Regions from separate parts of the Streptomyces sp. NPDC091412 genome, predicted to be linked through region 3. Evidence: predicted binding sites of a transcription regulator. Region 3 holds the regulator's gene; each other region holds the start of a gene.

Region 1 (6,781 bases), on a different contig from region 3:
CTGCTCGCGCGAGAGCACCGCGCGCGGGGTGTTCGCCAGGCACACCAGCAGGTCGAACTCCGTCGGGGTGAGGTGGACGTCCTCGCCGCGCACGCGCACCCGACGCTGTGCGTGGTCGATCTCGAGTTCGCCCAGACGCAGGATGCCGCTGCGCGGCGTCGTCGCGGCCAGCGCGGCCCGCTCCATGCGGCGCAGCAGCACGTGCACGCGTGCGGCCAGCTCCCGCATCGAGAACGGCTTGGTCATGTAGTCGTCGGCACCGACCCCGAGGCCGACCAGCATGTCGGTCTCGTCGTCCCGCGCGGTGAGCATCAGCACCGGCACCGGGCGCTGGGCCTGCACGCGGCGGCAGACCTCCAGGCCGTCGAAGCCGGGCAGCATGATGTCGAGGATCAGCAGGTCGGGCTGCCAGGCCTCGGCGGTGTCGACGGCGGCCGGGCCGTCGCCCGCGGTCTGCACGAGGAATCCCTCGGCGCGCAGACGGGTGGCGATGGCATCCATGATCGTCTGGTCGTCCTCGACCACCAGGACCCGGCGCTGGGCGCCCGGGGTGGCCGTCGTGCCGTTGTGCGCGGTGTGTGTCTGCTCCATCGCCCGCCCCTGAGTGTGCTTTCCGGAATCCGTGGGGTGATTCCTTGACTGCGCGTAGTTGCGATTGACGCTTGAATGATCGGCGCCAAGGGAGCAGCGTACGGGGACTCCCCACGCCTTTGCTATCCAGGTCGGACCGCGAGGTGCACGACGTCCGGAACGCCCCGGGCAACGGGGACCTCTTCGGTGCGCACCTGTCGGAATCCGACATTCCGCAAGGTTCCTTCAAATTCCGCAGATGGCTTCGCGGACCATACGGCGAGTACCCCGCCCGGCTTCAACACCCTTGCGCAGCTTGCCAGTCCGGCCTGTCCGTACAGCTCCTGGTTGTCCTCGGTGACCGTCCAGTCGGGGCCGTTGTCGATGTCCAGGCACAACGCGTCGAACGTGTCGGATGTCTCATTGACGTAGGCGATCATGTCTCCCTCGACGACCTCGGTGCGCGGGTCGGCCAGCGCGCCGGCGGTCAGCTCGGCGAGGGGGCCGCCGCGGTGCCAGTCGATGATCGCGCGTTCGCGTTCGACAACGGTGATCCGGCCCCAGTGCGGGTCCGCCGCGGCGTGCGCGAGTGAGAAGCCGACGCCGAGGCCGCCGATCAGCACGCTCGGTGCCCGCCGGTCCGGCAGCGCGGCGAGCGCCGCGTCGACCAGGAGGCGCTCGGAGCGCCCGTCGGAGGTGTCCATCAGGAAGCAGCCGTTGGCGATGATCTGCAGCAGCGCCCCGTGCCGGCGCAGCACGACCTCGCCGTGGGGGCCCTCGCGGCGGTCCAGCACCTCGGGGGCGTCGTACGAGCCGGTCATGGGGTCATCCTGCCCCAACGGACCCGTACGGCCACATGAATTAGGGGTGACACCCGTGTGCGAGCGCGCCGCGGGCCGTGATCGTCGGCCGGGGGCGCCAGGGTCGCTGGGGTAGTTGGGGTAGCTGGGGTGGCCGGGAACCTAATAGGTTGCTGAGAATTGTCGCGTGGGTGGCGCCAGTCATGGACAGGGGCGCCCGGGATGCGAAGTGTGGGGCGCGACGGAAGGAGTGCCGCACCGTGGAACGGACCGCGACGGCCGGCCTCTCGGGCCCGCCGGCACCTTCGGGTGGGCCCCTGCCTCCGGACGCCGTGGTGGACGACGGCGCGGACAGGGGCGCGGTCGTGGCCGGCGTTCCGGTGGAGGTGCCGCGGGCGCCGGCCGGGATGCCGCAGCAGCGGGCGCGTGGCACTGTCCCGGGAGGCGTGCGCGCGGAACCGGCGCGCCCGGCGCGGCCTGCCGCGGGACTCCGGGGGCTGCGCGGTCCGCGCCCCTGGCGGCTGCTGCCCACCCCCGCAGGCACCCCCTTCACCTTCGGGTACGCGGCCCTGCTCGCCGTCACCTCGCTCGTCGCCCGGTACGCCGATCCCGCGGTGGTGGACGCCCTGCGCCAGAGCTCCAGCACGGATGTCGCCCACCTGGTGCGGGCGCCCCTGCTGGTGCTGCCGGCCAGCGCGCTGTGGATCGCGGGCGGCATCGTGTCGGCGTACTCCCTGTGCTTCCTGCTGGTGCTCACCGCGCTGGAACGCCGGATAGGCGGTCTGCGCACCGCCGGTGTGTTCCTGTTCGGGCACGTGCTGGCCACCCTCGCCACCGAGGTCCCCATCGGGCTCGCGGTGCTCACGGGCCGTCTGCCGGACAGTGCGGCGCACCGCCTCGACTACGGCATCAGCTTCGGTGTCGCGGCCAGTCTCGGCGCCCTGGCCGGCCTGCTCACGCCCTGGCTGCGCTGGCCCCTGCTCACCGTGTTCGTGGGCATGCTGGTCCAGGACCTGGCCGCGTTCGACGATCCGATGACGAGCTGCGGCCATCTGATCGCGGTGGGGCTCGGTGTGGCGACGTGGCCGGTGATGCGGCGCTGGCGGCGGGCGCGCCTCGCGGAGGCGGGTGCCGCGCCCGGGACGGGCTGAGCCTCTTACGGCTCCCTGCCCCCCGTCCCTCCCTGTTCCTCCCTGTCCCACTCCTCCTTCTCCCTTCTCCGCCTTCTCCCTCCCATCTCTCTCCTCTCCATCTCTCTCCTCTCTCCTTTCTTTCTTCTTCCTTTCTCCTTGTGTGCTGGTTGTGGATGTCCGATCGCTCAGAGCGAACAGATGACAGGGAACAATCCACCGGCGTCGTGCATTGAGTCGGCATAGCTCAACTTGACTGCCGAAGGGGAGATCATGGCTGCTGAGTCCACTGCCTTCACACCGCTCACCCTGCCCGTGTTGCCACTCGACGACGAGGTCGTGCTGCCCGGAATGGTGGTTCCGCTGGACCTGAGCGACGCCGAGGTACGGGCCGCGGTGGAGGCCGCGCAGGCCGCCGCGCGGGACGAGCCCGGCAAGCCCAGGGTGCTGTTGGTGCCGAGGGTCGAGGGGACGTACGCCAGAACCGGTGTGCTGGGCACGGTCGAGCAGGTGGGCCGGCTGGCCGACGGTGATCCGGGCGCGCTCATCCGTGGCCGCGGTCGTGTGCGGATCGGTGCCGGGACCACCGGTCCTGGCGCGGCGCTGTGGGTCGAGGGGACCCGGATCGAGGAGAACCTGCCCGAACCTCTGCCCGGCCAGGTCGCCGAGCTGGTGAAGGAGTACAAGGCGCTCGCCACGGCCTGGCTGCGCAAGCGCGGCGCCTGGCAGGTGGTCGACCGCGTGCAGGCCATCGACGACGTCTCCGCGCTCGCCGACAACTCCGGCTACTCGCCCTTCCTGACCACCGAGCAGAAGGTCGAGCTGCTGGAGACCGCCGACCCGGTGGCCCGGCTCAAGCTCGCCACGCAGCAGTTGCGCGACCACCTCGCCGAGCAGGACGTGGCGGAGTCCATCGCCAAGGACGTCCAGGAGGGCGTCGACAAGCAGCAGCGCGAATTCCTGCTGCGGCGCCAGCTGGAGGCCGTCCGCAAGGAGCTGCGCGAGCTGAACGGCGAGAGCGACGGCGAGGAGTCCGACGACTACCGCGCCCGCGTCGAGGCCGCCGACCTGCCCGAGAAGGTCCGGGAGGCCGCGCTCAAGGAGGTCGACAAGCTGGAGCGCGCCTCCGACGCCTCTCCCGAGGGCTCCTGGATCCGCACCTGGCTCGACACGATCCTCGAGATGCCGTGGAACGAGCGAACCGATGACAGTGCTTCCGCCTACGACATCCAGGGCGCCAAGGCGGTCCTGGACGCCGAGCACGCGGGCCTGGAGGACGTGAAGGAGCGGATCACCGAGTACCTGGCGGTGCGCAAGAGGCGCGGCGACCGGGGCCTGGGTGTGATCGGCGGGCGGCGCGGCGGTGCCGTGCTCGCGCTCGTCGGGCCGCCCGGTGTGGGAAAGACCAGCCTCGGCGAGTCCGTGGCCCACGCGATGGGACGGAAGTTCGTGCGCGTCGCCCTGGGCGGCGTCCGCGACGAGGCCGAGATCCGCGGCCACCGGCGTACGTACGTCGGTGCGCTGCCGGGGCGGATCGTGCGCGCCGTCAAGGAGGCCGGGTCGATGAACCCGGTGGTCCTGCTGGACGAGATCGACAAGGTGGGCTCCGACTTCCGCGGCGACCCGGCCGCGGCCCTGCTCGAAGTCCTGGACCCGGCGCAGAACCACACGTTCCGGGACCACTACCTGGAGGTGGAGCTGGACCTGTCCGACGTCGTCTTCCTGGCCACGGCCAACGTCCTGGAGGCGATCCCGGAGGCGCTGGCCGACCGCATGGAGATCGTGCGCCTGGACGGCTACACCGAGGACGAGAAGGTCGTCATCGCGCGCGACCACCTGCTTCCGCGCCAGCTGGAGCGGGCCGGCCTGCGCGGCGACGAGGTGACGATCGAGGAGGGGGCGCTGCGCAGGCTCGCCGGCGAGTACACGCGCGAGGCGGGCGTGCGCACCCTGGAGCGGTCCCTCGCACGGCTGCTGCGCAAGATCGCGGCGCAGCACGAACTGGCGGAGCGGGAGCTGCCGTTCACCGTCACGGACGGTGAACTGCGGGGGCTGATCGGCCGCCCGCACCACGTTCCGGAGTCCGCCCAGGACCCGGCCGAGCGGCGTACGTCCGTGCCGGGCGTGGCGACGGGCCTCGCGGTCACCGGGGCCGGCGGCGACGTCCTCTTCGTCGAGGCGTCCCTGGCGGACCCGGAGACGGGCGCGGCCGGGCTGACCCTGACCGGTCAGCTGGGCGATGTGATGAAGGAGTCCGCGCAGATCGCGCTGAGCTTCCTGCGCAGCCACGGCGCCGAACTGGAACTGCCCGTGGGTGACCTGAAGGACCGGGGTGTGCACATCCACTTCCCGGCGGGCGCGGTGCCGAAGGACGGTCCGAGCGCGGGCATCACGATGACGACCGCGCTCGCCTCGCTGCTGTCCGGTCGCCTGGTCCGCACGGACGTGGCGATGACCGGCGAGGTCTCGCTGACCGGGCGTGTCCTGCCCATCGGCGGCGTCAAGCAGAAGCTGCTCGCCGCCCATCGCGCGGGTGTGACGACGGTGGTCATCCCCAAGCGGAACGAGCCCGATCTGGACGACGTCCCGGCGGAGGTGCTGGACAAGCTCGACGTCCACGCCGTCACCGACGTCCGCCAGGTCCTGGAACTGGCCCTCACCCCCGCGACGAACGGTGCGTCACCGGAGGTCCCGGCCGCCGCCTAGCGCTGCCGCGCGGTGAGCGGTGCATCGGGGCGTGGGGGGGGGGGGGGGGGGCCCCCCCCCCCCCCCCCCCCCCCACGCCCGTTCCGCGAGTACGGCCCACCTCGGCCCGCCGGCCGCCCTCGCCTGACGGCAGGCCGTCACGACCGGCGTGGGTGACCCGCCGGCGAGCACGGCGAGTCTCTGGCCGTGTGGCCGTGCCCGGGGTTCCCGGCCGTATGGCCCCTGCGGGTTCTCCGGCTGGACCGTCACGCCCCGGTACTCCTGACCGAAGCGCCGTCCCCTCAAGGGGGGCCGGTCGAGCCCGTGAGCCCCGGGGCGGCGGGGGTTTCGTGTGTTCCGGGGCGCGCCCGGTGCGGGCCGCCGCGTCTGCGCCGGGCGCGCCCCGGGCCCCGGTCGGGGGCGACCCCCTGCCCGCGACCGGGGAGTGGTGGTGGGGCTGGTGCTGTGGCCGGGAAGGTTTGCCGGGAAGCTCGCGGCGTCCGGTGCTGGGGGCACCTCCCACGCCCTTCGGGCAGTGGGGGTGCATCGCAAGGCGGAGCATTGCCCGCGTACGGGATGTACTCGGGTGATGCGACAACGCGGCGTGGGGGTACCCCCGGCCGAAGGCTGGGGGAGTGCCGCGCCGGGCGCCGCGAGCCGGTGAACCTTTCCGGTCACCGCACTAGCCGTTGGCGAGTGCCTGTACGCGGTCGAGTGCGCCGTTGAACTTGTTGTGGTCGCCGACCGTCGGGCCGGACGACGTGTACTGCCACATGGTGTAGTAGCCCCAGCCGGCCGGCAGGGTGCCCGGGTCGGAGGCGTAACGGGCGATCCACAGCGGGTTGTTGGCGGCGAAGCCGCCGTAGTTGCCGGTGCACTCGGTCCACCAGCTCGTGGCCGTGTAGATCACGGCGTCCCGGCCCGTGCGGGCCTTGTAGGTGTTCAGGAAGTCGGCGATCCAGCCGACCATGGCGCTCGCCGTCTTGCCGTAGCAGGAGGCCCCGTACGGGTTCCACTCGATGTCGAGGACGCCCGGCAGGGTCTTGCCGTCGCGGGACCAGCCGCCGCCGTGGTCGACGAAGTAGTTGGCCTGGACGGCGCCGCTGGTGGTGTCCGGGGTGGCGAAGTGGTACGCGCCGCGGATCATGCCGACGTTGTACGAGCCGTTGTACTGCTGGGCGAAGTAGGGATTCGTGTAGTACGTCCCCTCGCTGGCCTTCGTGTACGCCCACTTGACGCCGCTGCTCCACAGCGTGGACCAGGCGACGTTGCCCTGGTAACTGGCCACGTCGACGCCCTCGGTCTGGGTGGCGTCCCCGCCGGCCGGCGTTCCGCCCCGGCCGTCGTGCGGCACGACGCCCATGCCCATGGAGGCGGAGCCGCGCGCGGGCACGGTGGCGGCGGCGGAGGGGAGGGTGAGGAGCAGGGAGAATGCGGCGAGCAGGATTCCCGCGGCGGTGAGTCGCCGTACGCGGGCCGTTCCGGATCTGTGCACGGACATGACGTGCCTCCGAGGCTCGGTGGTGCTCGGTGGGGGGATACGGGCATGTCCCGGTCACGGGCATGTCCCGGTCGCGCTGACGAGCAGGGCCACGC
Region 2 (6,781 bases), on a different contig from region 3:
GGCGAGTTCGAAGTCCTTCTCGGTGACGACGCCGCCCGCGCTGTGGGTGTTCACGCTGAGCGAGACCGTGTTGTACCCCAGGGTCAGGTCGGAGTGGTGGTTGAGCTCCTCCTGCACCTGGGCGACGTGCACGACCATCGCCGTCGCCGCGAAGTGCGAACCGAGCCGGAAGGAGCGGGTGAGGCGGTCCCCGTCGACGGACCAGCCGGGCAGTTCGGCCAGCCGGTCCTCGATCTCCTTGGGCGACAGCGGTGCGACGGGCATGGGACCGGCTCCCTTCCTGGACCTCTCCTGGACCTCGCGCTCCCGTTCAGACTGCCACAGGAGGGCCGCCGCGTCCCGGGCCGGAACCGGCCCTCGGCTCAGCCGGCCACGCACTCGGCCGCGAGGTCGTCCGCCAGGGCGGCGATCCTGGCGCGGCCCTCGACGTGTTCCACCCAGGCGTGCGGCAGGCCGTGGTCGCCGTGCCGGGCGCCGAGGATGTTTCCGCAGATGGAGCCGGTGGAGTCGCTGTCACCCGAGTGGTTGACGGCGAGCAGCAGGGCGTCCTCGACGGTCGGGGCGGCCAGGGCGCTGTAGACGCCGATGGCGAGGGCCTCCTCGGCGACCCATCCGGCGCCGAGCCGCTGAAGTCTCTCGGGCGTCGGAGTGCCCTGCGCGGCCAGGTCCAGGGCCTGCTCCAGGGCGGCACTGGTCTCCTCGTGCCCGGGGTTGGAGGTCCCCCCTGTCCGTGCGGAGCCGTGAGCTTCGGGGCGGGCGAGCAGCCGCAGCGCGCGCAGGACCGCGCCCTCGACGGAGTCCCCGGACACGAGGTACGCGACGATCGCGGCGAGCGCGCCGGCCGCGTAGTAACCGGTGGGGTGGCCGTGGGTCGTCTGGGCGCACCGGGCGGCCATGCCGAAGGCGGTGGCGGGGTCGGTGCGGGTCAGCCCGAAGGGCGCCGAGCGCATCACGGCGCCGCAGCCCTTGGAGTCGGAGTTGACCGGGCCGGGCGGGCCGAGTTCGGCCGCCGGATCGGGCACGAAGTCCTGGGCGAGCCCGGACAGGCAGGCGTTTCCGGGGGCACGGCGGGCGTACAGCCACCGTTCGGTGATCAGTCCGCCGCGCGGACCCTCGTAGGAACCCCCGGAGAGCCCGGCCATCTCGCTGTCCTCGGGGCCCTGCCTGCGCTGGGTCTCCAGCCAGCGCTCGTAGGCCCAGCGCACCAGGCGGGGCCAGCCGCCGCCGATGCCCCGCAGCCGCTCGCGCTCGTGGGCCTGGCGCAGGCCCTCCACGGTGAACAGGGTCATCTGGGTGTCGTCGGTGATACGACCCACCACGCCGTCCCCGTCGGGCACCAGGCCGGTCACGCCGCGCGGGCCGTGCACGGCGCGGATCCGGTCCAGGGAGTCGAACTCCACCGGATTGCCGAGGGCGTCCCCGACGGCGCCGCCCAGCAGGCAGCCGCGCACTCTGGCGCGGTACACCGCCGTCGCCTCCCAGGACGGCTTCCACGGCTCGGTCATACGCCCCCTCCTCGACTACGGTCGTGCGTATGGCCATTGTCGCGTCCGGCACCACCGCGTCCCCCACCGCCCCCGCGGCCCGGGGCGTGGGCCCGCTGCTGCGGTCCTGGCGGGAGCGGCGGCGGATCAGCCAGCTCGAACTGGCGCTGCGCGCCGACTCCTCGGCCCGGCACATCAGCTTCGTCGAGACCGGACGGTCCCGGCCGAGCGAGGAGATGGTGCTGCGGCTGGCGGAGCACCTGGAGGTGCCGGTGCGGGAGCGCAACGCCCTGCTGCTGGCCGCCGGTTACGCCCCGAGGTACCGGCAGACCCCGCTGGACGACCCGGCGCTCGGCCCGCTGCACGAGGGCCTGGAGCGGCTGATCCGGGGATACGAGCCGTATCCGGCGCTGGTGGTCGACGCGACGTACGACGTGGTGAGCGCGAACCGGGGCATCACGATGCTGCTGGAGGGCATCCCGGAGCGGCTGCTCGCCGCGCCGCTGAACGCGATGCGGCTGACCCTGCACCCGGACGGTCTGGCGCCGCGCATCCGCAATCTGCGCGAGTGGCGCGCGCATCTGCTCGCCCAGATGGAGCGGCAGGTCGCGCTGCACCGCTCGGCCGCGCTGTGCGAACTGTACGACGAGGTGGCGGCCTACCCGGTGCCGCGGAGCGCTCCGGAGACGGCGGAGCCGTCCGGGCGGGCACCGTACTTCGCGCTGCCGATGCGGATCGAGCACGACGGGCGGGTACTGTCGTTCGTCTCCTCCATCTCCACCTTCAACACGCCCATGGACGTGACGGTGGCGGAACTGGCGATCGAGACGTTCCTGCCCGCCGATCCGGACACCGTCGAGTACCTTCACTCGTCGTGGGCGGGAAAGAGCCGGGAGGCGTGGCGTGAGTGAGCGGCGGGCGGCGCCCACCGTGGGCCAGGTGGTGCTCGGCAGACGGCTTCAGGAGCTGCGGGAGAAGGCCGGGCTGGGACGCGAGGCGGCCGCGCGCGTCCTGCGGGTGGCCCCCGCGACGGTACGGCGGATGGAGACGGCCGAGGTCGCCCTGAAGATCCCGTACGTGCAGATGCTGCTGAGCGCCTACGGGGTGGGCGACGAGGCGGCCGCCGCGTTCGTCGCGCTGGCCGAGGAGGCCAACGCGCCGGGCTGGTGGCAGCGGTTCCACGACGTGCTGCCGGAGTGGTTCAGCCTGTATGTGAGCCTGGAGGGCGCCGCCCGGCTGATCCGCTCCTACGAGCCGCACTTCGTGCCGGGACTGCTCCAGACGGAGGGCTACGCGCGGGCGGTGCTGGAGGCGGGGACGGTCGGGCAGCGCAGCCCGGACGCGGTCGAGCGGCACGTGTCCCTGCGGATGGCCCGGCAGCAGCTGCTGGAGCGGGCCGATCCGCCGCACCTGTGGGTGATCATCGACGAGACGGTGCTGCGGCGGCCGGTGAGCGACCGCCCCGAGGTGATGCGCGAGCAGCTCGACAAGCTGCTCCACTACACCGAGCGGGACCGGGTGACGGTGCAGGTCGCCGAGTTCGCGCGGGGACCGCACGCGGGGACGTACGCGCCGTTCTCGCTGTTCCGCTTCGCCGAGCCGGAGCTGCCCGACCTGGTCTACACCGAGTACCTGACCGGCGCCCTGTACCTGGACTCCCGCACGGAGATCTCCGCGCACCTGGAGGTCCTGGACCGCATGACGGCCGCCGCCGCCACGGCCGAGCAGACCCGCGAGCTGCTGCGGAAGTACCGCGAGAACCTGTGAACCGCGCCGCCGTCGACCCGTATTCCTAAGCGGCTCCGCCCCTGGTGTCGCGTTCGTCGTCGACGATCTCCGCGTCCACCACCGTGTCCTCGTCGGGCGGTGCCGTCTGCTGTCCGGTGCTCTCCGTGCCGCTCTGCTGGGCCTGGGCGTACATCGCCTGGCCCATCCGCTGGCTGACGGAGGCCAGTTTGTCGATGGCCGTGCGCAGCGCGGGGGTCTCCGCCTGCTGCTCCAGGAGGGCCTTCACCTCGGCGGCGGCGGCCTCGACCTCCGATTTGGTGTCGGCGGGCACGCGGTCGCCGTTGTCGCGGAGGAAGTTCTCCGTCTGGTAGACGAGCTGCTCGGCCTGATTGCGGGTCTCGGCGGTCTCCCGGCGCTTGCGGTCCTCCTCGGCGTACTGCTCGGCCTCCCGCATCATGCGGTCGATGTCGTCCTTGGGCAGCGCGGAGCCGCCGGTCACGGTCATCTTCTGCTCGCGGCCGGTGGCGAGGTCCTTGGCCGAGACGTGCATGATCCCGTTGGCGTCGATGTCGAAGGCGACCTCGATCTGCGGCACTCCGCGCGGGGCGGGCGGCAGACCGGTGAGGTCGAAGACGCCGAGCTTCTTGTTGTACGCGGCGATCTCACGTTCGCCCTGGTAGACCTGGATGCCGACCGAGGGCTGGTTGTCGGTGGCGGTGGTGAAGATCTCCGAACGCCGGGTCGGGATCGTGGTGTTGCGCTCGATGAGCTTGGTCATGATGCCGCCCTTGGTCTCGATGCCGAGGGACAGCGGGGTGACGTCGAGGAGGAGGACGTCCTTGACGTCGCCGCGGATCACGCCCGCCTGGAGGGCGGCGCCCACGGCCACCACCTCGTCGGGGTTGACGCCCTTGTGCGGGTCCTTGCCGGTCAGCTCCCGCACCAGGTCGGTCACGGCCGGCATCCGGGTGGAGCCGCCGACGAGGATCACGTGGTCGACGGCCGGGAGCTTGATGCCCGCGTCCTTGACGGCCTGGTGGAAGGGCTTGCGGCAGCGGTCCAGCAGATCGGCGGTGAGCTCCTGGAACTGGGCCCGGGTCAGCTTCTCGTCCAGGTGCAGCGGGCCCTCGGCGGAGGCCGTGATGTAGGGCAGGTTGATCGTCGTCTCGGAGGACGACGACAGCTCGATCTTGGCCTTCTCGGCGGCCTCGCGCAGCCGCTGCACCGCCATCTTGTCCTTGCCGAGGTCGACGCCGTACTGGCCCTTGAACCGCTTGACCAGGTGCTCGACGACCCGTTGGTCCCAGTCGTCGCCGCCGAGGTGGGTGTCGCCATTGGTGGCCTTGACCTCGATGACGCCGTCGCCGATCTCCAGCAGGGAGACGTCGAAGGTGCCGCCGCCGAGGTCGAAGACGAGCACGGTCTGCTCCTCGCCCCGGTCCAGGCCGTAGGCGAGCGCGGCGGCCGTCGGCTCGTTGATGATCCTCAGGACCTTCAGTCCCGCGATCTCCCCGGCCTCCTTCGTGGCCTGCCGCTGGGCGTCGTCGAAGTACGCCGGCACGGTGATCACCGCGTCCGTGACGTCCTCGCCGAGGTAGGCCTCCGCGTCCCGCTTCAGCTTCTGCAGGACGCGCGCGGACAGCTCCTGCGCCCGGTAGCGGGTGCCGTCGACGGAGCCCTGGTCCGGGAAGCGCCAGTTCGCGTCCCCCATGTGGCGCTTGACCGAGCGTGCGGTGCGCTCCACGTTCGTCACCGCCTGCCGCTTGGCCACCTCGCCGACGAGTACCTCGCCGTTCTTGGCGAACGCCACGACCGACGGCGTGGTGCGCGCGCCCTCGGCGTTGGCGACGACGGTGGGGTCGCCGCCTTCCAGCAGGGCCACCACCGAGTTCGTCGTCCCGAGATCGATCCCGACCGCACGTGCCATCTTCGTCCCCTTCCGGGCGCCTCCTGCTCTCCAGCACAAAACTTGAGTGCGCCGTTGTCAATGCCGCGTACCCGCCGGCTGCCGCTCTACCCGGGAACACCGATGCCGCGCCCGGGACGAGGGGCGCGGCACCGTCGGACGTGGGTCTCGCCTCAGGCGAGCTTCGCGTCCAGGGTGATCGTCGTACCGGTCAGGGCCTGGCTGACCGGGCAGTTCTTCTTGGCTTCCTCGGCCGCGGCGACGAACGCGTCGTTGTCGATGCCGGGGACCGAGCCCTCGACGCTGAGGTGAATGCCCGTGATGCCCTCGCCCGGCTGGAAGGTGACGTCCGCCTTCGTCCGCAGGGTGGTGGGCGGGGTGCCGGCGCCGGCGAGGCCGTGCGACAGCGCCATGGAGAAGCAGCTGGAGTGGGCGGCTGCGATCAGCTCCTCGGGGCTGGTCTTCCCGTTCGCCTGCTCGGCGCGCGACGGCCAGGACACCGGCTGCTGGCCGATGCCGGAGGAGTCGAAGGTGACGACGCCGTTGCCCTCGAGCAGGTTGCCTTCCCAGACGGTGTGAGCGGTGCGCGTGGTTGCCACGGTTGGTTCCATACCTTTCGCCAGGGTTCCCGTTGCCGGGGTTCCGTAACCGCCATCCGATCACATCCGCGCCGCGCACAACCACCGAGCGGGCCGCGACCTGCCGGAGAAGGTGTGTGAATCGCCTGCCGGACGGCGGGGGTAGGCCCTACAGTCCGTTTCATGGTCGAACTCTTCCAAGTCCTCGGGGGAATCGCGGGATTTGGTGGGGTCGCTCTCGGTGTCCTGTACCTGCTCTACCGGGACCTCGTGCGCGACATCATCCGCAGGCGGATGTTCCGGACGCTCACGTCGGCGCAGGCGACCGCCCTGTTCGGGGCCGTGGTCGTGCTGGCCTTCGCCGTGGCGATCCTCGGGATCTTCGCCACCCTCGCCGAAAGCACGGGTGTCCGGCAGTTCCTGGTCCTCGTGGGCATGCTGCTGCTGTTCCTGCTGGCGGTGCTGTTCCTCGCGGTGCGCGTGGTCACCGGCCCGGCCGCCCGCGCGAAAGCCGGCGGCGGCAGCGGTGCGGAGCGCAGGCTCACCACGGTGCGCCGGTACGTCGAGAGCGGGGAGGCCGACCAGGCGGAGCGCGCCCTGGAGGCGTCCCGGCTGGACCGCGAGTCGTCCGTGTTCTGGTACTGGAAGGCCAGGATCGCGCTGGTCCGGTCCAACCTCGACGTGGCGTACGGCTATGTCGAGGAGGCGCTGAAGCTGGACGGCCGGGACCCGTACTGCATCGCGCTGAAGATAGAGCTGCTTCTGCTGGCGGGCGACCCCGACCGGCGTGACCGGGCCGCGCGGCTGTCGGTGGAGAGCACCGGCTTGAGCCGCGAACTCGACGCGTGGCTGCGTCAGTTGCGGGCCGAGGGAATGTTCGACGGTGGGGTGCGCACCCGCACGGAGCTCGAGGCGCGGTGCCCGCTTCCCACCCGTACCACGGAGGATGCCCATGCGGAGTGAGCGGAGCAGGCACGGGGAGCGGCGGAAGGCGGTCCTCTTCCTCCCGCGGACCACCGCCGCCGGCGGGGACGCCGAGGGTGGGGGCGCCGGCGGTGGGGGCGCCGGCGGTGGGTCGTATGGGC
Region 3 (6,781 bases):
TCATGACCTCCTGCGGCGCGGTCGGCACCAGGAAGTCCATGTCGTCGGGGTCCGGGTGCAGCAGGGCGAGTTCAAGCAGGCAGGGCACCGGCTCGGCGAGCCGGCGCGGCACCCGGCCCCGTCGTACGGCCCGGGAATACACGTGCTCGCCGGCCTCGCACAGTCGCTCGGCACCGTGTGGATGCTCCGCCGTCCCGTGCCCGGTCATGCCCCATCACACCCCCGGTTTCCGCGTCTTCCGCAGCGCAACTATGCGCGGAGCGGACCGGCTGTGCAACACGGCTCCTACCGGCGCGGCCCCCGAGAACCAGCGGTTTCGACCGGTGTGCACCAGCTTCCACTTGACGGAACGCAGCGTGGCCGGAACCGGCCGTTGAACCCGAACGGGCCATGACCGCAAGGGAGTTACTTCAGGCCGATCGCCGCGCAGGCCTCCCGGTACTTCGCGGTGCAGATGTCGGACACCCCGTAGATGCCGTCCTCGATGACCGTGCCCTTGATGTTGGTCTTCGTCAGGGCGACCACGGAGACCAACTGGGCCGGAATGTTCTTGTGGGTGGGGCTGCTGATCCGGTCCCGGGTGAGGGAGTCGAACTGGATGTCCTTGCCCTGGACCTTGGCGACCGCCATCTGGGCGGCGGTCTCGGCCTCCGTCGGGTAGGACTTGTACACGCTCATGTACTGCTCGCCGGTGACGATCCGCTGCACGGCGTCGAGTTCGGCGTCCTGGCCGGTGATGGCCGGCAGGTCGGTGATGCCCGCCGCCTTGAAGGCCTTGATGACGCCGCCCGCCATGCCGTCGTTGGCGGAGTAGACGGCGTCGATGTTGTCCTTGCCGAGCGAGGCGAGCGCCTGGGCCATGTTCGCCTCGGCGTTCTCGGGCTTCCAGTCCTTGGTGTCGTAGGACTTGGCGATCGTGACCTTCCCGCTGAGCTGGGAGAGCGCGCCCTCCTTGAACTGCTTGGCGTTCGGGTCGGTGGGCGAGCCGTTGATCATGACGATCTTGTCGGTGGTGTCGACACCGGAACCCAGCGCCTCGAGCAGGGAACGGCCCTGCACCTCGCCCACCAGTTCGTTGTCGAAGGAGATGTACGCGTCGATCGGGCCCTCGGAGAGCCGGTCGTAGGCGATGACCGGGATGTCCGCGTCCTTGGCCTTCTGCACCATGTCGGCGATGGCGTGCGAGTCGACGGCGTCGAGCAGGATGACGTCGACCTTGTTGTCGATCATTCGCTGCATCTGGCCGGCCTGCCGGCCCGCGTCCGCGTCCGCGTTGGCGTACTCGACCTTGCCCTGATTCCGGGTCAGGGCGGCGACCTTCTCCTTGATGATGGGGTAGTCGAACTTCTCGTACCGGGTGTTGGCCGTCTCCGGCAGCAGCAGACCCACCGTCAGGTCGTTGCCCTTGGTCGGGCTCGCGGCGCTGCTGCTCCCCGACCCGCCGAGGGCCCCGCAGGCGGCGAGCGAGAAGGTCAGCGTGGGCGCGGCCACGGCTATGGCGATACGACGCATCGAGGTGCTCACTTCTGGTGCCTTCCGGACGAGGGTGCAGCATTGCAACCCAGGTGACTGAAAAGCCAACGCGGAGGCGACCACCGGCGTCAAGCGGAACCACTTAACGAGATGACAACGCAACGCTCCGCTGTGCCTGTGAAGACCTTGCGGAGTCTTGCGGAATCGCCTCCAAACGCCCTTTACGGGCCCGCCACTCGACGACCGCCCACCGCCGGACCGGGATCCGTACAACCAACTCCCCGCCACGCGAGTCATGATCACGGGAGCCCCGCTCCGGCGTTCCCGTCACGACCAGAGGGCCGAATGACGCCAGCCGGCCGCACCACGGCCACGACCCCCGTGCTCACCGCCGCATGCGGGCTGCTCCCGGCGACCGCGAACTGCGTCTCGCCCGTCCACAAGCGGCAGTTCTGTGCGAACACCACGTTTTCCGGCAATCCGAAGAAGACGGACTGCGACAGCGCGGTCAACGAGAACGGGGGCACCGGCGCGCCCGCCGAGGGCCTGCCGAAGGACACGTTCGGCGTGCGCCGGACGGTGACCCGGAACTTCGGCTCCGGCGGGCCGTTCGCGGTCGCGGTCGCCGTGCAGGACACCGGGCCACCGTCGTCCACCCGGACGGGACCGAGTCGGCGCCGGTGGGCACCCACGCGTTCACCTGAGCCGGGGCCGCCGGCGGCACGACGAGGGGCCGGGAGGCTGTACGGCCTCCCGGCCCCTCGTCGTCGCTCGTGCCCGAGTGGTGTCGTGTGTCGCCCGCGGCTGGGTGCGGGTCAGTCCGGCTGCTGCCGCTTGGGCCGCCACACCACCAGCGCGCTGGTCTGCTGGACCTCCTGGTAGGGGACCAGGTCCCGGCGGTAGGAGGCGTGGACGGCGGCCTCGCGCTGCCGCATCGCCGCCGCGGCGCCGTCCAGCGCCGCCTGGAGCTCCGCGATCCGGGACTGGAGCGCCGAGACCTGGTTCTCCAGTTCGATGATGCGCTTGATGCCGGCCAGGTTGATGCCCTCGTCCTGCGACAACTGCTGCACCTGGCGGAGCAGTTCGATGTCACGGGCCGAGTAACGGCGCCCTCGGCCGGCGGTGCGGTCGGGGGACACCAGGCCCAGCCGGTCGTACTGGCGGAGTGTCTGCGGGTGCAGTCCGGACAGCTGGGCGGCCACCGAGATGACGTACACCGGTGTGTCTTCCGTCAGTTCGTACGGGTTGCGACGGCGGCCGTCCATCTCACTCATGCTCCCTTCGCGGCCTCGAACAGCTCGGCCCGCGGGTCCTCGCCCGCGGTGGCCTCGCGATACGCCTGAAGCGCGTCACGAGCCTTCCCCGACAGGTCCTTCGGGACACTCACCTCCACGGTGACCAGGAGGTCGCCGTGGCTGCCGTCCTTGCGGACCGCGCCCTTGCCGCGGGCCCGCATCGTACGTCCGTTCGGTGTACCCGGGGGCAGTTTCAGCGTCACCGAAGGACCGCCCAGGGTGGGCACGCGGACCTCGCCGCCCAGGGCCGCCTCGGCGAACGTGACCGGCACGGTGACAGTGAGGTTGTCGCCCCGGCGGCCGAAGACCGGGTGCTCCCCGACGTGCACCACCACGTACAGGTCGCCGGCGGGTCCGCCGCGCTCGCCCGGGGCGCCCTTGCCGCGCAGCCGGATGCGCTGGCCGTCGCTGACCCCGGCCGGGATGCGGACCTGCATCGTCCGGGACGACTTGGCCCGCCCGGAACCCATGCAGACCTCACAGGGGTTCTCCGCGATGAGCCCGCGGCCCTTGCAGTCCGGGCACGGGTCCGTCAGCGAGAATCCGCCGCCCGAGCCGCGCGCCACCTGTCCGGTGCCGACGCAGGTCGGGCACACCCGCGGTGTGCCGTTCTTGTCGCCGGTGCCCGAACAGGCCTTGCACGGCTGCTGGCTGGACATGCGCAACGGCACCGTCGCGCCCTCGATGGCCTCCGTGAAACTCAGCGTGACCTCGGACTCGATGTCCTGGCCGCGCCTGGGCTGGGCACGCGTGGTGCCCGTGCCGCCCCGGTTGAACAGGCCCCCGAAGACGTCACCGATTCCGCCGCCGAAGCCGCCGCTCCCGCCGCCGCCACCCTGGGCGCCTCCGAAGAGGTCGCCCAGGTCGAAGTTGAAGGAGCCGCCGCCGGCGCCCGGTCCGGGGCGGAAGCCGCCGTTGCCGAACAGGGTGCGGGCCTCGTCGTACTCCTTGCGCTTCTTGGCGTCGCCGAGCACGTCGTTCGCCTCGGAGATCTCCTTGAAGCGCTCCTCGGCCTTGGCGTTGCCCTTGTTGGCGTCCGGGTGGAACTCGCGGGCGAGCTTCCGGTACGCCTTCTTGATCTCGGCCTCGGTGGCGTCCTTGGGGACGCCGAGGACCTTGTAGTAGTCCTTCTCGATGAAGTCCTTGGTGCTCATCCCCGACGTCCCTCCTCTCGTGCGTCGTCCGTTATTACGTCAGCCCTCCTCCGGGCCACCGTTCTCCTTGTCCTCGCCCTGCTCGGCGGCCTGGGCCGTGCCGGACTCCTCGGCCGGCTTGACCGTCTGCGCGCCGGGCTGGGGCTCGGCCACCGCCACCCGCGCGGGGCGGATGGTGCGCTCGCCGATCCGATACCCGGGCTGCAGAATCGCCACGCACGTCGTCTCGGTGACGTCCGGCGCGTACGAGTGCATCAGGGCCTCGTGGATCGTCGGGTCGAAGGGCTCGCCCTCCTTGCCGAACTGCTGGAGCCCGAGCTTCGCCACCACGGTCTCCAGCGACTCGGCGACGGACTTGAAACCGCCCACCAGTTCGCTGTGGTCCCGCGCGCGGCCGATGTCGTCGAGCACGGGCAGGAGCTCGGACAGGATGTTCGCGACAGCGACCTCCCGTACCGCGATCCGGTCGCGCTCGACCCGGCGCCGGTAGTTCTGGTACTCGGCCTGGAGCCGTTGCAGGTCCGCCGTGCGCTCGCCGAGCGCCGTGCGCACCTGGTCCAGCTGGGCCGTCAGCGCGGCCGACTGGTCCGCTTCACCGGCCGGGGCCGCGCCCTTGTCCTGGGCGGCGGCCTGCGCGGCGTCATCGGAGGTGCCGGAGGCGGCGTCGGACGGCGGCGGAGGCTGCGGCTGGTGTTCCTCGAAGCCGGGAGTCTCCTCCGTCACGCCGCACCGTCCTTGCGCTCGTCGTCGACGATCTCGGCGTCCACGACGTCGTCGTCGGCCTTGGCCTGGCCCGCACCGGCGTCACCGGCACCGCCCGCGGCCTGCGCGGCCTGGGCGTCGGCGTACATGGCCTGGCCGAGCTTCTGGGAGACGGCGGCGACCTTCTCCGTGGCGGTGCGGATCTCAGCGGTGTCCTCGCCCTTGAGCTGTTCCTTCAGCTCGGCGATGGCGGACTCCACCTCGGTCTTGATCTCGCCGGGGACCTTGTCCTCGTTGTCCTTGAGGAACTTCTCGGTCTGGTAGACGAGCTGCTCGCCCTGGTTGCGGGTCTCGGCGGCCTCGCGACGCTTGTGGTCCTCCTCCGCGTAGCGCTCGGCCTCCTCGCGCATGCGGTCGACCTCGTCCTTCGGGAGCGAGGAGCCGCCGGTGACGGTCATCTTCTGCTCCTTGCCGGTGCCGAGGTCCTTCGCCGTGACGTGCATGATGCCGTTGGCGTCGATGTCGAAGGACACCTCGATCTGCGGGACGCCACGCGGCGCCGGCGGCAGACCGGTCAGCTCGAACATGCCGAGCTTCTTGTTGTACGCGGCGATCTCGCGCTCGCCCTGGTAGACCTGGATCTGCACCGACGGCTGGTTGTCCTCGGCCGTGGTGAAGATCTCCGAGCGCTTGGTCGGGATCGTGGTGTTGCGCTCGATCAGCTTGGTCATGATGCCGCCCTTGGTCTCGATGCCGAGGGACAGCGGGGTGACGTCGAGCAGCAGGACGTCCTTGACCTCACCCTTGAGGACACCGGCCTGGAGCGAGGCGCCGATGGCGACGACCTCGTCCGGGTTCACGCCCTTGTTGGCCTCCTTGCCGCCGGTCAGCTCCTTGACGAGCTCGGCGACCGCGGGCATACGGGTGGAACCACCGACGAGCACGACGTGGTCGATGTCGCTGACGGAGACGCCGGCGTCCTTGATGACGTTGTGGAACGGCGTCTTGCAGCGCTCCAGCAGGTCGGCCGTCAGCTGCTGGAACTGGGCGCGGGTGAGCCTCTCGTCCAGGTGCAGCGGGCCCTCGGCGGACGCGGTGATGTAGGGCAGGTTGATCGAGGTCTCGGTGGACGAGGACAGCTCGATCTTGGCCTTCTCCGCCGCCTCGCGCAGACGCTGCAGGGCCATCTTGTCCTTGGACAGGTCCACGCCGTGACCGGACTGGAACTGCTTGACCAGGTAGTCGACGACGCGCTGGTCCCAGTCGTCACCACCGAGGTGGTTGTCTCCGTTGGTGGCCTTCACCTCGACGACACCGTCGCCGATCTCCAGCAGCGAGACGTCGAACGTACCGCCACCGAGGTCGAAGACGAGGATCATCTGCTCGTCCTTGTCGAGGCCGTACGCCAGGGCGGCGGCCGTCGGCTCGTTGACGATGCGCAGCACGTTCAGACCGGCGATCTCGCCGGCCTCCTTGGTGGCCTGGCGCTCGGCGTCGTTGAAGTACGCCGGGACGGTGATGACCGCGTCCGTGACCTTCTCGCCGAGGTAGGCCTCCGCGTCCCGCTTCAGCTTCTGCAGCACGAAGGCGCTGATCTGCTGCGGGTTGAAGTCCTTGCCGTCGAGGTTGATCCTCCAGTCGGTGCCCATGTGGCGCTTGACCGACCGGATGGTCCTGTCGACGTTGGTGACGGCCTGACGCTTGGCCACCTCACCGACCAGCACCTCGCCGTTCTTGGCGAAGGCGACGACGGACGGCGTGGTCCTGGCACCCTCGGCGTTGGTGATGACGGTGGGCTCGCCGCCTTCGAGAACGCTGACGACGGAGTTAGTCGTGCCCAGGTCGATGCCGACCGCACGTGCCATGGTGAATTCCTCCAGCTGACTTGAGTGGAACGGACTCAAGTGTGCCCGAGGCTCACCGCCGGGTCAACAGACCTGAGCCGCCTCGACTCAAGTCTTATCCATCCCTTATGCGCAAGGGCGCTCTGACCTGCGGCGATGTGGATTGCCGGGGCGGAGGAGGCGGATATTCAAGTTGACGACGAGGGACCTGAACGCCGGGTGCGCCCGTCTCCGCGTCGTACGGAGCCCTGCCGCGCGGTGCTCCCGGAGCCCCCGCGCCGGACTGCCTCAGGACACGGAAGGCCCGGAAGGG

Evidence for each region. The regulator HspR, encoded in region 3, represses chaperone genes until heat shock. The targets are predictions, from matches to a motif close to TTGAGNNNNNNNNNCTCAA.
Region 1: a site for HspR is predicted at 2,733-2,751, ahead of lon (endopeptidase La). Genes of this name have one in related genera too.
Region 2: a site for HspR is predicted at 5,182-5,200, ahead of dnaK (molecular chaperone DnaK). Genes of this name have one in related genera too.

The regions. Positions count from the first base shown of each region.
Region 1 is NZ_JBIVTV010000002.1:493,099-499,879, forward strand. Features, by position in the region: gene ACIQMV_RS06380 (response regulator transcription factor) at 1-591, opposite strand, end outside; gene ACIQMV_RS06385 (spermidine synthase) at 714-1,391, opposite strand; gene ACIQMV_RS06390 (rhomboid-like protein) at 1,631-2,521, shown strand; gene lon (endopeptidase La) at 2,774-5,206, shown strand; gene ACIQMV_RS06400 (lysozyme) at 5,868-6,686, opposite strand.
Region 2 is NZ_JBIVTV010000003.1:676,582-683,362, reverse strand. Features, by position in the region: gene ACIQMV_RS11105 (4a-hydroxytetrahydrobiopterin dehydratase) at 1-264, opposite strand, end outside; gene ACIQMV_RS11100 (ADP-ribosylglycohydrolase family protein) at 363-1,505, opposite strand; gene ACIQMV_RS11095 (helix-turn-helix domain-containing protein) at 1,535-2,395, shown strand; gene ACIQMV_RS11090 (helix-turn-helix domain-containing protein) at 2,388-3,251, shown strand; gene dnaK (molecular chaperone DnaK) at 3,277-5,139, opposite strand; gene ACIQMV_RS11080 (OsmC family protein) at 5,292-5,717, opposite strand; gene ACIQMV_RS11075 (type IV pilus biogenesis/stability protein PilW) at 5,880-6,659, shown strand; gene ACIQMV_RS11070 (VWA domain-containing protein) at 6,649-6,781, shown strand, end outside.
Region 3 is NZ_JBIVTV010000027.1:47,100-53,880, forward strand. Features, by position in the region: gene ACIQMV_RS35855 (LuxR C-terminal-related transcriptional regulator) at 1-208, opposite strand, end outside; gene ACIQMV_RS35860 (sugar ABC transporter substrate-binding protein) at 406-1,512, opposite strand; gene ACIQMV_RS35865 (hypothetical protein) at 1,773-2,129, opposite strand; gene ACIQMV_RS35870 (heat shock protein transcriptional repressor HspR) at 2,289-2,738, opposite strand; gene dnaJ (molecular chaperone DnaJ) at 2,744-3,922, opposite strand; gene grpE (nucleotide exchange factor GrpE) at 3,962-4,645, opposite strand; gene dnaK (molecular chaperone DnaK) at 4,642-6,489, opposite strand; gene ACIQMV_RS35890 (undecaprenyl/decaprenyl-phosphate alpha-N-acetylglucosaminyl 1-phosphate transferase) at 6,584-6,781, opposite strand, start outside.